DNA from 4 places in the Pseudarthrobacter sp. IC2-21 genome. Region 4 is predicted to be linked to each of the others. Evidence: riboswitches for the same ligand, from Rfam matches in the RefSeq annotation. Region 4 holds a riboswitch; each other region holds the start of a gene.
What was found. A riboswitch is a leader RNA that binds a small molecule or an ion and turns the genes downstream of it on or off. The one in region 4 is predicted to bind S-adenosylmethionine.

Region 1 (3,202 bases), 860 kb from region 4:
TGGACATCTGCCGGGCGAACTGGAACGGATGGCTCTGGATGACGGACGAGGTGGCAGCCAGTCCAATCTCCTGCGTCCCGGTGGCGAGTGCGGACAGCAGGATCAGGGGATCGTTGGAGGGCACCTGGATGCCCTTTTTCAGCAGCGACGCCCACCCGCCGTCGTAATCGCCGTACAGGCCCACGACGTCGGCGAAGAAGATCGCATCAAACTTGGCGTCTTCGAGCTGGCGGGCCAGGTCGAGCCACAGCGGCAGCTCGTTGAACCGGTGCTGCTGCGCCTCCGGGCGCCGCCACTGGCCGCCCATGATGTGGCTGGTCGTGTTCATCACGAACGCGCTGATCAGCAGGCGTGGGCGGGGTCCGTCGAAGCGGGTACTGGGTGTTGAAGTCATGGGGGTGCCTTCCGGAAGAAGTGGGTGTGCGGACGCCGGGCAGGATCAGAGCCGCTTGTCCAGGCGCCGTGCAATGTAGGAGCCGCCCAGCTGGACGATGGTGACCAGCAGGATCATCAGCACAATGGCGGTGATCATCAGCGGTGTTTCGTAGCGGTAGTACCCGTAGCGGATAGCGAAATCGCCGATCCCGCCGCCGCCCACCAGGCCGGCCATTGCCGAGTAGGAGATGAAGCTGACGGTCATGATGGTGATGGAGCTGACCAGCCCGGGCTTGGCCTCCACAATGAGGACATCCCGGACGATCTGGGACCGGCTGGCGCCCATCGACCGGGCCGCCTCCACCACGCCGCTGCCCAGCTGGCTGAGGTTTTGTTCCACAAAACGGGCGAAGTAGGGAATGGCGTTGATGGTCAGCGGGACAATGACGGCGGCCGTGCCGATGGTGGTGCCCACGATGAACCTGGTGACGGGGATGATGGCAATCAGCAGGATCAGGAACGGAAAGGACCGGATCAGGTTGACCAGCCCGTCCAGGATGCGGTGCAGCCTGGGGCGGTGCTTCAGCCCGTTGGGCCCGATGGTGTAAAGCAGCACGCCCAGGGGTGTGCCGAGGAGCACCGCCAGCGGAATGGCCACCAGGAGCATGGTGAGGGTCTGGCCCATGGCCACACCGATTTCGGGCAGGACTTCAAGGATGCGGTCAAACATTGAGCAGGCCTTCCGAGGCGGCGGTCGCGTGGGCGGAACGGTCGAGCTGGATCTCGTCAGAGATCAGGTACCGGCCGCTCTGGGTGGCCGGGTGGAAACCCGGGCGCTGCAGCTCGCTAAGGTCGAACTGCTCCACAACCCGGCCCTCTTCCATCACGGCAACGTTGTCCGCGATGGCCTTGATGACGTTCATTTCGTGGGTGACCACCACAATCGTGATGCCGAATTCGGCATTTACATCAGCGAGGTACTGCAGGACAGAGGCCGTTGTACGAGGGTCAACTGCCGACGTCGGCTCATCGCAGAGCAGCACCTTGGGTTCGGTGGCAAGGGCGCGGGCAATGGCCACGCGCTGCTTCTGGCCGCCGGACAGTTTGGCCGGGTACGTTCCGGCCTTGTCGCTAAGGTCCACGATCTCCAGGGTTTCGGCAGCCCGACGGCGGCGCTCGGACTTTCCGATGCCGGCGAACTTCAGGGAAAGCTCAACGTTCTCCTGCGCAGTGAGGTTGTTGAGCAGGTTGAAGTGCTGGAAGATCATCCCGATGTGGTGCCGCTTGGTGCGCAGCTCGGCATCGGACAAGGTCAGGAGGTCAACGCCGTCCACCAGGACGCGGCCTGACGTGGGGCGCTCCAGGAGGTTGATGTTCCTGAGCAGCGTGGACTTTCCCGCCCCGGAGAACCCGATGATGCCCTGGATGGTGCCCCGCTGGATGTGGAGGCTGACATCATCAACGGCGGTGAAACGTCCGTTGGGAGAGTCAAAGGAGGTGCTGACGTTCTGGATCTCAATCACAGGTCATCACCTGATGGGGCTGCCGCGCGGCTGCCGGTCTGTACGTTCATGAATTCCTCCGGGATAACCCGAGGAAACCTTCGCAGCCCGGAACCCGGGGTCGCTTGCGCAGCCCAAGGGCCGGGAACACTGAGGTTCTCCATCGGTCCTGGCAGTAGCACCGTCTTCAAATGAAGGGGGTTGCTGCGGCGTCACAGAGCCAGGTCTCTCAGCCGCTCGAGATGGTTACAGCAACGAATCTGGCACACGCGGCACCGGATGAAAAACTAAATGTCACAAGGCGTAAGGCGACGACACCCAACTCAATGTGGGGTGCCCACGGGGAGCCGGCCGGTGCTAGTCTGCGAAGATGTCACCCGATCAGGCAACCATCCCCGTTCTGGACATGAGCGCCGCCCGCCAGCCGTACGGTTCGTTCAGTCCCGAGTTCATTGACCAGTTGCGGGATGCTGCCCACAACGTGGGGTTCTTCCAAATCACCGGATACGGAGCCGCGCCCGGCCAGGCCGAGGAGCTCCTGGCCCTCATCAAGCGCTTCTTCGACCTGCCCCTCGAGGAACGGATGAAGCTGGATAACAGGCTCTCCCCACATTTCCGGGGCTACACCAGGATGGGCACCGAAGTCACCCAGGGCAGGGCGGACGCCCGCGAGCAGATCGACTACTCCCCCGAGCGGGAACCCGTCCACGACTACCCTGCAGACCAGCCCTACTGGCTGCTGCAGGGCCACAATCTGTGGCCGGATGAGGCAATGCCGGAGCTTAAGCCGGCAGCCATGGCCTGGGCCGAGCTGATGTCCGAGGTGGGCATGGAGCTCCTGCGCGGCATCGCCGTGGCCCTCGGCTTGCCCGAGGACCACTTCGATGAGCCCTTCGGTGACGAACCCGCCTGGATGGGCAAGCTGGTGCACTACGTTGGCGGTGTGGTGGAAGCGGCCGGCGATCAGGGTGTGGGCTCCCACGCCGACTACGGTTTTGTCACCCTCCTGCTCCAGGACGACGTGGGCGGGCTCGAAGTACTCCCGCCGGGAACCACCGAATGGGCGCCCGTTGAGCCTATTCCGGGCGCGCTGGTGGTGAACCTGGGTGAGATGCTCGAGGTGGCCACCGAAGGGTACCTGGCCGCCACCATCCACCGGGTGCAGGCGCCGCCGCCGGGGGTGGACCGCTACTCCGTCCCGTTCTTCTGGTCCCCGCGGCTGGACGCCGTGATCGACCCGGTGCCGCTGCCACCCGAACTGAAGGCACAGGCACGCGGAGTCTCAGACGATCCGAACAACCCGCTGCTCGCCTCGTTCGGCCTGA
Region 2 (3,202 bases), 1.8 Mb from region 4:
CGGCGGCCAGGGTTTGGTCCCACCAGGATGTCTTGATGTCGGATTCCGCGGCGCCGCCCGCGGCCGGGCTGTAGAAGGCCGCTGTCTGGAGGAGCATGGGTTTGTTCCGCCCGGCGGCGTAGGCGGCGTAGAAATTCTCATTGCCGGATTGCGTCAGCATCGCGGACAGCTCGCCGGCAGCGGGGACGGTGTTCACGGCCGAGTTGCCGCCGGTGTCGTCGTGATAGGCGGTGAGCCCCACCCACTCCACCACGTCATCGCCGGGGTAGTACGGCGCGTACGCGGAATCCGCGCCGTTCCAGTTTCCGTCGCCGTTGGTGTCCAGCAGGGCAAAACCCTCGGACCCGGGGGCGGGAGCGTTCCGGCGCCGTTCAAAGGGGTAGTCCCGCCCAAGGTACGGCTGCCACACCATGACCGTGCCGGCGTCGTCCGCCGTTTTGAACGCCGCGGCAACGTTCCGGAAAGCCGTCTTGTAGGCGGCCGGCTGCTGGCCCCACTCCACCCAGCTGGAGTTCATGTCCGGGGCGAACCGGATCAGGACGGCGCCTTTGAAGCCAGCCGTCAGGTCCCCCACCTTGGCGGCGAAGTTTTTGGCGGCGGCCGCGTCCACCTGGTCCAGTGCTGCGGTGGGCCGCACCGTGAGAATCGCGTGGGAACCCTGGCCAGCGGCCTGGCCGAGGGACTCGCGGATGTCCTGTTCCTCGCCGGGCCCCACAGGCAGGGAGATCTCGTGCCCCAGCAGGGCCGGTGCAGCACCAAGCCGCTCGGCAAACCTTTGCGCTGAGTCCTCGCCCCACTCCAGGACGGCCCCCAGCAGGGGCTTGCCCTTCGCCGGCTCCGGCTCGGCCGCGTTCGCTGCGCCCGCGGGTGCCAGGCTTACCAGGAGGAAGAGTGCCGCGAGGAGCGCCGCCAACAGCGGGCGGCGCCTCCGGATGTCCGACGGCGGCACGCGCCAAAGTGTGGTGGCTGTAGGCATGCTGGTGTGAACCTTCCCCCCGGACGGTCATGTAATTGGCGGCCGCTGCCACCGCGAGAACTCTATCGGTGTTCGCAGGCAGTGCCCTATCAACGCCGCCCGGTCAACGCCGCCCGAATCAGCCGGCCAGGATCACCAGCGGCACCAGGCGCTGGGCGCAGGAGACCCGGACAAGGGTCGGCGGCCCCGCGGCCGCCCGGTTGTTGACTCCGGTGTCATCGCACCAATCCAGGTTGTACGGATACGCGGTGACGCCGGCTTCCCCCGGGGACATGTCTGCCGGGACGGTGAACACCAAAGTGAAGCCGCCGTCGTCGGTCATGGGGGCGAGCTCATCCAGCACGGGCGTGCCGGCCGCGTTCAGCAGTTCCACCCGGACCCGGGCAGCCTGGCCGTAGCGCGCATCACAGCCGGCGTCCGGGGCGCTGACCGTCACCCTGTCCCCAGGTTTCACTTCCGCCGGAATCACCGTGAACGCGGGCGGCATGCACGGCGGCGGTGCCACAACGTTCCGGCAGCTGTTGAGGGCGGCCGTGAGAATCGCGGCACACAGCACCACGGTGATGAGGCGCGGCCACGCGACGGTCAGGCGATTCCCCCGGTCTTTGCCCATGGTCCGATTGTTGTGCCCGGTAGCGGCGGATGGAAGCACGTGTTGGTTACGGAACATGACGCCGGCGGCCGTGCGGCGGGCCGGGCCGGGTGTTACGTTTTTGGGGAGTAATGAGAACCGGTGCCAAGCCCTGACTGGCCGGTCGGCAACCCTCCTATCGCGGCGGGGTGCCTCAGGTGAATACTCGGCATATCGACCCATTCGAGCTGCAAGCGTGAAAGAAGGAGATCGTCGTGTCCGACGCACCTGTTCCCGAGGAAAAACTGTCCTACCGGCTCATCACCGGCACGGACGACCGCACCTTCTGTGAGCGGATTTCCGCCGCCCTCGCCGAGGGGTACGTCCTGCACGGCAGCCCGGCCGCGACGTTCAACGGCACCGCCGTGATCGTTGCCCAGGCCCTCATCCTTCCGGCGGCCATCGCCAGTGCGGATGCCGCCGTCGCCACCGCCGTGGAGGATCTCGAGGCGGGCGACGATCTTGAGTTCGACGGCGAGGGCCACGCATGAGCTACGCCGGAGACCTCACGCCGCAGGAGGCCTGGACCAAACTGGAACAGGGCGCCATCCTGGTGGATGTCCGCACTGAGGGCGAATGGGCGCACATCGGCATCCCGGACACAAAGGCGACCGAAAACGATCCCCTCTTCATCCCGTGGACCTTCCCGGGCGGGATTCCCAATCCGGATTTTGTTGACCAGCTGAAGCAGCAGGCGCCGGAGGACACCAGCACCGAACTGGTTTTCCTCTGCCGCTCCGGCCAGCGCTCCATCGCCGCCGCCCTTGCCGCCACGCAGGCCGGATTCACCTCCTACAACGTCCTCGAGGGCTTCGAAGGCGAGCCGGACCGCTACGGCGGGCGCACGGTCAACGGCTGGAAAAACCGCGGCCTGCCCACCAACCTCGGAAGCAAATAAATGACTTTCAACGACGAAGCTGCCGGCTGGAGCCCCGACACCCAGGCGGTCCGCGGCGGTTTGGACCGCACGCAGTTCCAGGAAACCACCGAGCCGATCTTCCTGAACTCGGGTTTCGTCTACGAGTCCGCCGCCGCCGCCGAGCGCGCGTTCACCGGCGAGGATGAACGGTTTGTCTACTCCCGCTACGGCAACCCCACGGTGGCCACGTTCCAGGAACGCCTCCGGCTTTTGGAGGGCACCGAGGCATGCTTCGCGACGGCGTCGGGCATGTCAGCGGTGTTCACCGCCCTGGGTGCCCTGCTGGCTGCCGGTGACCGGGTTGTTGCCGCCCGCTCGCTGTTCGGTTCATGCTTTGTGATCCTGAATGAGATTCTGCCCCGCTGGGGCGTGGAGACGGTGTTCGTGGACGGCCCGGACCTGGAGCAGTGGCGGGCGGCGCTTGCCGAGCCGACGACGGCGGTGTTCTTCGAATCGCCGTCCAACCCCATGCAGGAAATCGTGGACATCGCCGCGGTCAGCGAGCTGGCGCACGCGGCGGGTGCCACCGTGGTGGTGGACAACGTCTTCGCCACCCCGTTGCTGCAGCGCTGCGGGCAGCTGGGCGCTGACGTGATTGTCTACTCCGGCACCAAGCACATCGACGGGCAGGGACGCGTGATGGGCGGTGCCATCCTGGGCACGGCCGAGTTCATCA
Region 3 (3,202 bases), 880 kb from region 4:
CATCCATCCACACACAACGACGGCGGCGGACCACCCCTCAGGGTGACCCGCCGCCGTCGAACGTCCTCCCCGCTACCTCCCCAATCCCGCAAGCTCGATTGGGGCCCCTCGGTAGCGTGGGCCCACGTGTCAGTCGTTGATGAGGTCGTGGACCACGATGGTCTGGTCACGGTCCGGGCCAACGCCGATTGCGGAGAAGCGGGTGCCGGAGAGCTTTTCCAGGGCCAGCACGTAGTTGCGGGCGTTCTCCGGGAGGTCCTCCAGGGTCCGGGCGCCGGTGATGTCCTCGGTCCAGCCGTCGAAGTACTCGAAGATCGGCACAGCATGGTGGAACTCGGTCTGGGTCATGGGCATTTCGTCGTGGCGGATGCCGTCAACGTCATACGCCACGCAGACCGGGATTTGCTCAATGCCGGTGAGGACGTCCAGCTTGGTGACGAAGTAGTCCGTGAAGCCGTTGACGCGGGATGCGTGGCGGGCCAGCACGGCGTCGTACCAGCCGCAGCGGCGCGGCCGTCCGGTGTTCACGCCGAACTCGCCGCCGGTCTTCTGCAGGTACATCCCCATCTCGTCGAAGAGCTCCGTGGGGAACGGACCGGCACCGACGCGGGTGGTGTAGGCCTTGATGATGCCGATGGACCGCGAGATGCGGGTGGGGCCGATGCCCGAGCCAACGGACGCGCCGCCGGCAGTCGGGTTGGAGGAGGTGACAAAGGGGTAGGTGCCGTGGTCCACGTCCAGGAAGGTTGCCTGGCCGCCTTCCATCAGAACCACTTTGCCCTCGTCCAGGGCGTTGTTGAGGACCAGGGTGCTGTCGATGACCAGGGGACGCAGGCGCTCGGCAAAGGAGAGGAAGTAGCTGACAATCTCTTCCACCTCGATGTCGCGGCGGTTGTACACCTTGACCAGCAGTTCATTCTTCTGGCGCAGTGAGCCCTCCACCTTCTGGCGGAGGATCGACTCGTCAAAGACGTCCTGGACCCGGATGCCCAGGCGGGCCACCTTGTCCATGTAGGCAGGGCCGATGCCGCGGCCGGTGGTGCCGATGGCGCGGCTGCCGAGGAAACGCTCGGTCACCTTGTCCAGCACCTGGTGATAGGGCGCAACCAGGTGGGCGTTGGCGGAAACCCGGAGCTTGGAGGTGTCCGCGCCCCGGGCCTCCAGGCCGTCGATTTCCTGGAAGAGGGCCTCAAGGTTCACCACGCAGCCGTTGCCGATGATCGGAACCGCGTTGGGGCTCAGGATTCCGGCCGGAAGGAGCTTGAGCTCGTACTTCTCACCGCCTACGACGACGGTGTGCCCGGCGTTGTTGCCGCCGTTGGGCTTCACGACGTAGTCAACACGCCCGCCTAGAAGGTCGGTTGCTTTGCCTTTTCCTTCGTCGCCCCACTGGGCTCCTACGATCACGATTGCTGGCATGGGATCCTCCCCCATTCTTTCGGGCCGGTCCCGGAGGGATTACCAGGGCTCAGCGCCGTACATGAGAATGCCCCGAAGTTTCAGGTGCTGTCCGCCGGGAGGCGACGCAAACGCAAGAGTTCCGGGGCCCTTACCACCCAAGTTTAGCCGATGACGGACTTTGTCCCCCCGTCCGGCCCGGGGGGACCGGCAGGAAGACACAATCGACATATAGCCGGGACGACTTGCCGAGGGCCGTCAGATCGAATTAAGTGGGAGAACCCATCCGGAGCGGCCGAGAGACCTGGCTCGTTGACACCGCAGCAACCTCGGGGGCGGCGTTGCTGTCCGCGGAGGTGCTACTGCCAGGACCGATGGAAAGGAAGCTTCCATGCCCCTGAACACTGACCACGTCCGCGTGACCCATGCAGGTTCTTTGCCCCGCACCCCTGAGCTGATTGCGGCAAATGAGGCCAAGGAGTCCAGCGGGGTCACGCCGGAATTCCTGGAGCTCCTGAAATCCTCGGTCGTGGACGTGGTCCAGCGGCAGAAGGACCTCGGCATTGATATCCCGAACGACGGGGAATACGGGCATGCCATGTCCAGCACGGTGGACTACGGCGCCTGGTGGAATTACTCGTTCTCCCGCTTGGGGGGCCTGGAGCCGACCAACGTGGACCGCTGGGCTGACGCCGAGGTTCACCGGTCCTCGCCCGGCAATATTGTGCTCACGTCCTTCCCGGACCGGCGGGACCGGAAGAAGTTCAACGATGCCTATAACGACCCCTCCTCAGGCATCCTGTCCCACCGCAAGAGCGTCGCACAGCCCAAGATAGTTGCTCCGTTGACGTACACCGGCCAGGACCTGGTGGCCTCGGACGTCGCCAACCTGAAGGCAGGGCTTGCTGCCGCAGGCCTTTCTGACGGTTTTGTGGCGTCGCTCTCTCCGGGCTCCTGCGCCCGGGTGTCCAACGAGTACTACAAGACCGACGAGGAACTGGTCTACGCGTGCGCGGACGCGATGCGGGAAGAGTACAAGGCGATCATCGATGCGGGCCTGACGGTCCAGCTGGATGACCCGTCGTTGGCCGAGAGCTGGGACCAGATCAACCCTGAACCGTCGCTGGAGGATTACCTCAAATTCATCCAACTGCGCGTCGAGGCCACCAACTGGGCCCTCCGCGGCCTGCCCGAAGAACAGATCCGGCTGCACGTCTGCTGGGGTTCGTGGCACGGACCGCACACTACCGACATTCCTTTTGCGGACATCATCGGCTCGGTGCTGCAGGTGAACGCAGGAGCGTACTCTTTCGAAGCAGCCAATGTCCGCCATGAACACGAATGGCGCATCTGGGAGGACACCAAGCTCCCGGAAGGCAAGGCCATCATTCCCGGCGTGGTGTCCCACGCCACCAACGTCGTGGAGCACCCTGACCTCGTGGCCGACCGGATTGTCCGTTTCGCCGAACTGGTCGGCCGGGAAAGCGTCATCGCGTCCACCGACTGCGGGCTGGGCGGCCGGGTCCATCCGCAGATTGCCGTGGCCAAGCTGGAAGCCCTTGGGGAGGGCGCCCGCCGCGCCACCAAACGGCTCTGGTAGGTTCCTGACCGCTTACCACCCGCCGGGCGCCGTCCACTTGCAAGTTAGTGGAGGGCGCCCGGCGTTTCGTTTCGCCGGGCTTGATAGACTGGTGTAGATCGACTAGGAATCGGTCCACACCACATTTCAAACCATCCCGGAATGGTCGCGTCCCCCTGCGCCCATTTTCCGGATTGGCGCAGCACCGAGCCCCGCAGGAGATTT
Region 4 (3,202 bases):
GCACCGCCACCGGGGCGCGCCGCTGAACCGGGGGCTTAAGCTGGAGGGACACATATGAGAGGCGCTACCCCGTGAACAGCTTGTTTTTCTGGATCATCATCCTGTCGTTCGTGGTGCCGATGGCGATGCGGATGTACCGGAAGTCCGTCAACAAACGAAACCAAGGGCAGGGCTTCTCCGGCGGCTACCCGGGGCAATATCCGGGCCAGTTTCCCGGTCCGCAAAGCCGGGAGCCCCGCGACGGCTACACACAGCAGGACTACATGAGTGGCGGCTACCGCGAGATCATGAGTTCGCAGCCCCTCCCGCCCGGCGAGCCGCTGCCGCCGATGCAGCCGGTCCCGCCCGCCAACCAGCAGTTCCCGCCGTATGGTCAGCAGTTCCCGCCGTATGGTCAGCCACAGGATTATGGCCAGCCCCAGCAGTTCGGCCGGCCCCAGGATTATGGTCAGCCGCAGCAGTACGGAGAGGCACCGAAGGCGCCGGCTGCCCCGGCGACTCCCCCGCCGCCGTCGGCCCCGCAGGGTTACCGCGCGCGTAAGCTCGCGGAACTGGACCAGCAGTACAGTAACGGCGAGCTGGCCATGGAGGACTACATGAAGCGCCGCTCCGACATCATGAACGGCTAATCCTGAAGGCCCGGACCGCTTAGGTCCCGGCCAGACCAGGAACGTGCCAGACCAGGAACGTGGCTAGACCAGGAACGTGCTCCGCAGCTGGCTGCCGAGCTGGCCTATCTCGGTCAGGAAGCCGTCGTGGCCGATGGGGGCTTCGATGACGTGCACGGCAACGTCCCCGGGCAGCGCTGCCGCCAGCTCGTGGGACTGGGACGGGAAGTAGAGACGGTCGCTGTCCACGGCAGCCACAAAGAACCTGGCGGTCGCCCGTCCCAGGGCCTCGTCCAGGGAACCCCGCCCGCGGGTGATATCGTGGCTCATCAGGGCATCGGTGATCGCGATGTAACTGTTCGCATCGAACCTGCTCACCAGCTTCCGGCCCTGGTGGTCCAGGTAGCTTTCCACCTGGTAGCGGCCGCGCTCCCCCAGCGCCGCGGCCTTGAACGGTGATTCGGGGACCTGCGCGGAGCGCCCGAACCGGCCGTCAAATTCCGCTGCGGAACGGTACGTGATGTGCGCAATGCGCCTTGCCAGGGCGAGGCCGTCCTCAGGGAGCGGGCCGCCGTAATAGTCGCCGTCGTTGAAGTTGACGTCCTGGCGGATGGCGAGGGTTTGGGCCTGGGCGAAGGCAATCTGTTCGGCCGTGCTCGCGGCCCCCACCGAGATGACGGCGCAGCGCTGCACCCGTTCCGGAAAAGTGACCGCCCATTCCAGGGCGCGGGCCCCGCCCATGGAGCCGCCCAGCACCGCAAACCAGCTATGGATGCCCAGCTGATCGGCCAGCCGGGCCTCGGCGGCCGTGGAATCCCGCAGGGTCACCAGCGGAAACCGGGACCCCCAGGGTTTTCCGTCCGGAGCGGCGGACGACGGGCCGGTGGAGCCGTAGCACCCGCCCACCATGTTGATGGACACCACAAAGAACCGGTCCGTGTCCACCGGCGCGCCCGGTCCGGCCAGCTGCTCCCACCAGCCGGGCTCGTCACTGTCGCCGCGGGTCACGTGGGTGCTTCCGGTCAGGGCGTGCTCGATCAGGACCGCGTTGGAGCGGTCCGCGTTCAGCGTGCCCCACGTTTCATAGGCCAGGGTGACGTCCGGCAGGTAACCGCCGGCTTCGAGCTCCAGGCCACCGATGTTTGCATAGCGGACCACGCCGTTTCCGGGAGCGGCCGTTCGGGAGATGGTGATCGTCATGGAATGGACCTCTTCTACGCGCTTGCCCGCCGTCAATTGACCGGCTGGCCAGGTCTTCACCCGGGGCACCCCACCACGGAAGAGGGTTGCCGGCCAGCAAGCCGGGGCTGTCGCTGGCACTCATGACCTGGTTCGAGTGTACGAAACAGCCCCGGCTAAGGCTAAGCGTGTGACCGGTTATGACTTCACGGATTGACTCGCGCGCCGGTTACTGCTGGCCGGCTGCCGCATCCGAAACGGGTCCGGTGGATTTGTCCGCCGCCTTGGCTGCCCGGAACCCGGCTTCGAGGTCGGCGATGATGTCATCGATGTGCTCGATGCCCACAGACAGACGGACCAGCCCCGGCGTGACACCGGCGATAGCCTGCTGCTCGGCCGAGAGCTGGCTGTGCGTGGTGGAAGCCGGGTGGATCACCAGCGAGCGGACGTCTCCGATGTTCGCCACGTGGGAGTGGAGTTCCAGCGCATCCACGAAGCGTTTGCCTGCCTCAGCCCCGCCTGCCAGGCTGAACCCGACCACGGCGCCGGTGCCCTTGGGACCGTATTTGAGTCCCCGCTGGTACCAGGGGCTGGACGGGAGGCCCGCGTAAGCCACCGATTCGACGTCGTCCCGCGCCTCGAGCCAGCGGGCCACCTCCACGGCGTTCGCCACATGCCGTTCCACCCTCAGGCTCAGGGTTTCCAGCCCCTGCGCAATAAGGAAGGCGTTGAACGGGGACACCGCGGAGCCCAGGTCGCGAAGCAGCTGGACCCGGGCCTTCAGGATGTAGGACAGGTTGGCGCCGAGCGCTCCGTCCGCACCAAGATCGCGGGCGTAAACCAGACCGTTGTAGGTGGGATCCGGGGTGTTGAATCCGGGGAACCGCTCCGGGTCCTTGCCGAAGTCAAAATTGCCTGAGTCCACAATCACCCCGGCGATGGCTGAGCCGTGGCCGCCCAGGTACTTGGTGGCGGAGTGAACCACAATATCAGCGCCCCACTCCAGCGGGCGGATCAGGTATGGCGTGGAGAGGGTGTTGTCCACGATCAGCGGCACACCCGCCTCATGTGCAGCCTTCGAGACCCCTTCAAGGTCCAGGACGTCCTGGCGCGGGTTGGAGACCACCTCCGCGAAGAACAGCTTGGTGTTCGGCTGCACGGCATCGCGCCACTGCTCCAGGTTGTCCGGGTCCGCCACAAACGTGACGGAGATGCCGAACTTCTTCAGGGTGTGCGCCAGCAGGTTATAGGTGCCGCCGTAAAGGCTCGGGCTGGCCACCACGTGGTCCCCGGCTTCGGCGATGTTCAGGATGGCAAAGGTTTCCGCCGCCTGTCCGGAGCTCAGCAGCAGGGCCCCGAGCCCTCCTTCCAAGCTGGCGATCCGCTGCTCCACGGCGTCCTGCGTGGGGTTGCCG

Region 1: it holds a riboswitch for S-adenosylmethionine, as region 4 does, so the genes downstream of both, SBP01_RS02595 (methionine ABC transporter ATP-binding protein) here and metX (homoserine O-acetyltransferase MetX) in region 4, are expected to answer to the same signal.
Region 2: it holds a riboswitch for S-adenosylmethionine, as region 4 does, so the genes downstream of both, SBP01_RS18100 (DUF1737 domain-containing protein) here and metX (homoserine O-acetyltransferase MetX) in region 4, are expected to answer to the same signal.
Region 3: it holds a riboswitch for S-adenosylmethionine, as region 4 does, so the genes downstream of both, SBP01_RS02525 (cobalamin-independent methionine synthase II family protein) here and metX (homoserine O-acetyltransferase MetX) in region 4, are expected to answer to the same signal.

The regions. Positions count from the first base shown of each region.
Region 1 is NZ_CP139145.1:547,289-550,490, reverse strand. Features, by position in the region: gene SBP01_RS02605 (LLM class flavin-dependent oxidoreductase) at 1-394, opposite strand, end outside; gene SBP01_RS02600 (methionine ABC transporter permease) at 440-1,105, opposite strand; gene SBP01_RS02595 (methionine ABC transporter ATP-binding protein) at 1,098-1,898, opposite strand; SAM riboswitch class I at 2,035-2,126, opposite strand; gene SBP01_RS02590 (isopenicillin N synthase family dioxygenase) at 2,248-3,202, shown strand, end outside.
Region 2 is NZ_CP139145.1:3,906,703-3,909,904, forward strand. Features, by position in the region: gene opgC (OpgC domain-containing protein) at 1-976, opposite strand, end outside; gene SBP01_RS18095 (hypothetical protein) at 1,095-1,589, opposite strand; SAM riboswitch class IV at 1,696-1,810, shown strand; gene SBP01_RS18100 (DUF1737 domain-containing protein) at 1,823-2,098, shown strand; gene SBP01_RS18105 (rhodanese-like domain-containing protein) at 2,095-2,505, shown strand; gene SBP01_RS18110 (O-succinylhomoserine sulfhydrylase) at 2,506-3,202, shown strand, end outside.
Region 3 is NZ_CP139145.1:533,178-536,379, reverse strand. Features, by position in the region: gene SBP01_RS02530 (adenylosuccinate synthase) at 130-1,419, opposite strand; SAM riboswitch class I at 1,678-1,779, shown strand; gene SBP01_RS02525 (cobalamin-independent methionine synthase II family protein) at 1,790-2,998, shown strand.
Region 4 is NZ_CP139145.1:1,410,790-1,413,991, reverse strand. Features, by position in the region: gene SBP01_RS06440 (SGNH/GDSL hydrolase family protein) at 1-26, shown strand, start outside; gene SBP01_RS06435 (hypothetical protein) at 72-629, shown strand; gene metX (homoserine O-acetyltransferase MetX) at 693-1,808, opposite strand; SAM riboswitch class IV at 1,822-1,936, opposite strand; gene SBP01_RS06425 (bifunctional o-acetylhomoserine/o-acetylserine sulfhydrylase) at 2,017-3,202, opposite strand, start outside.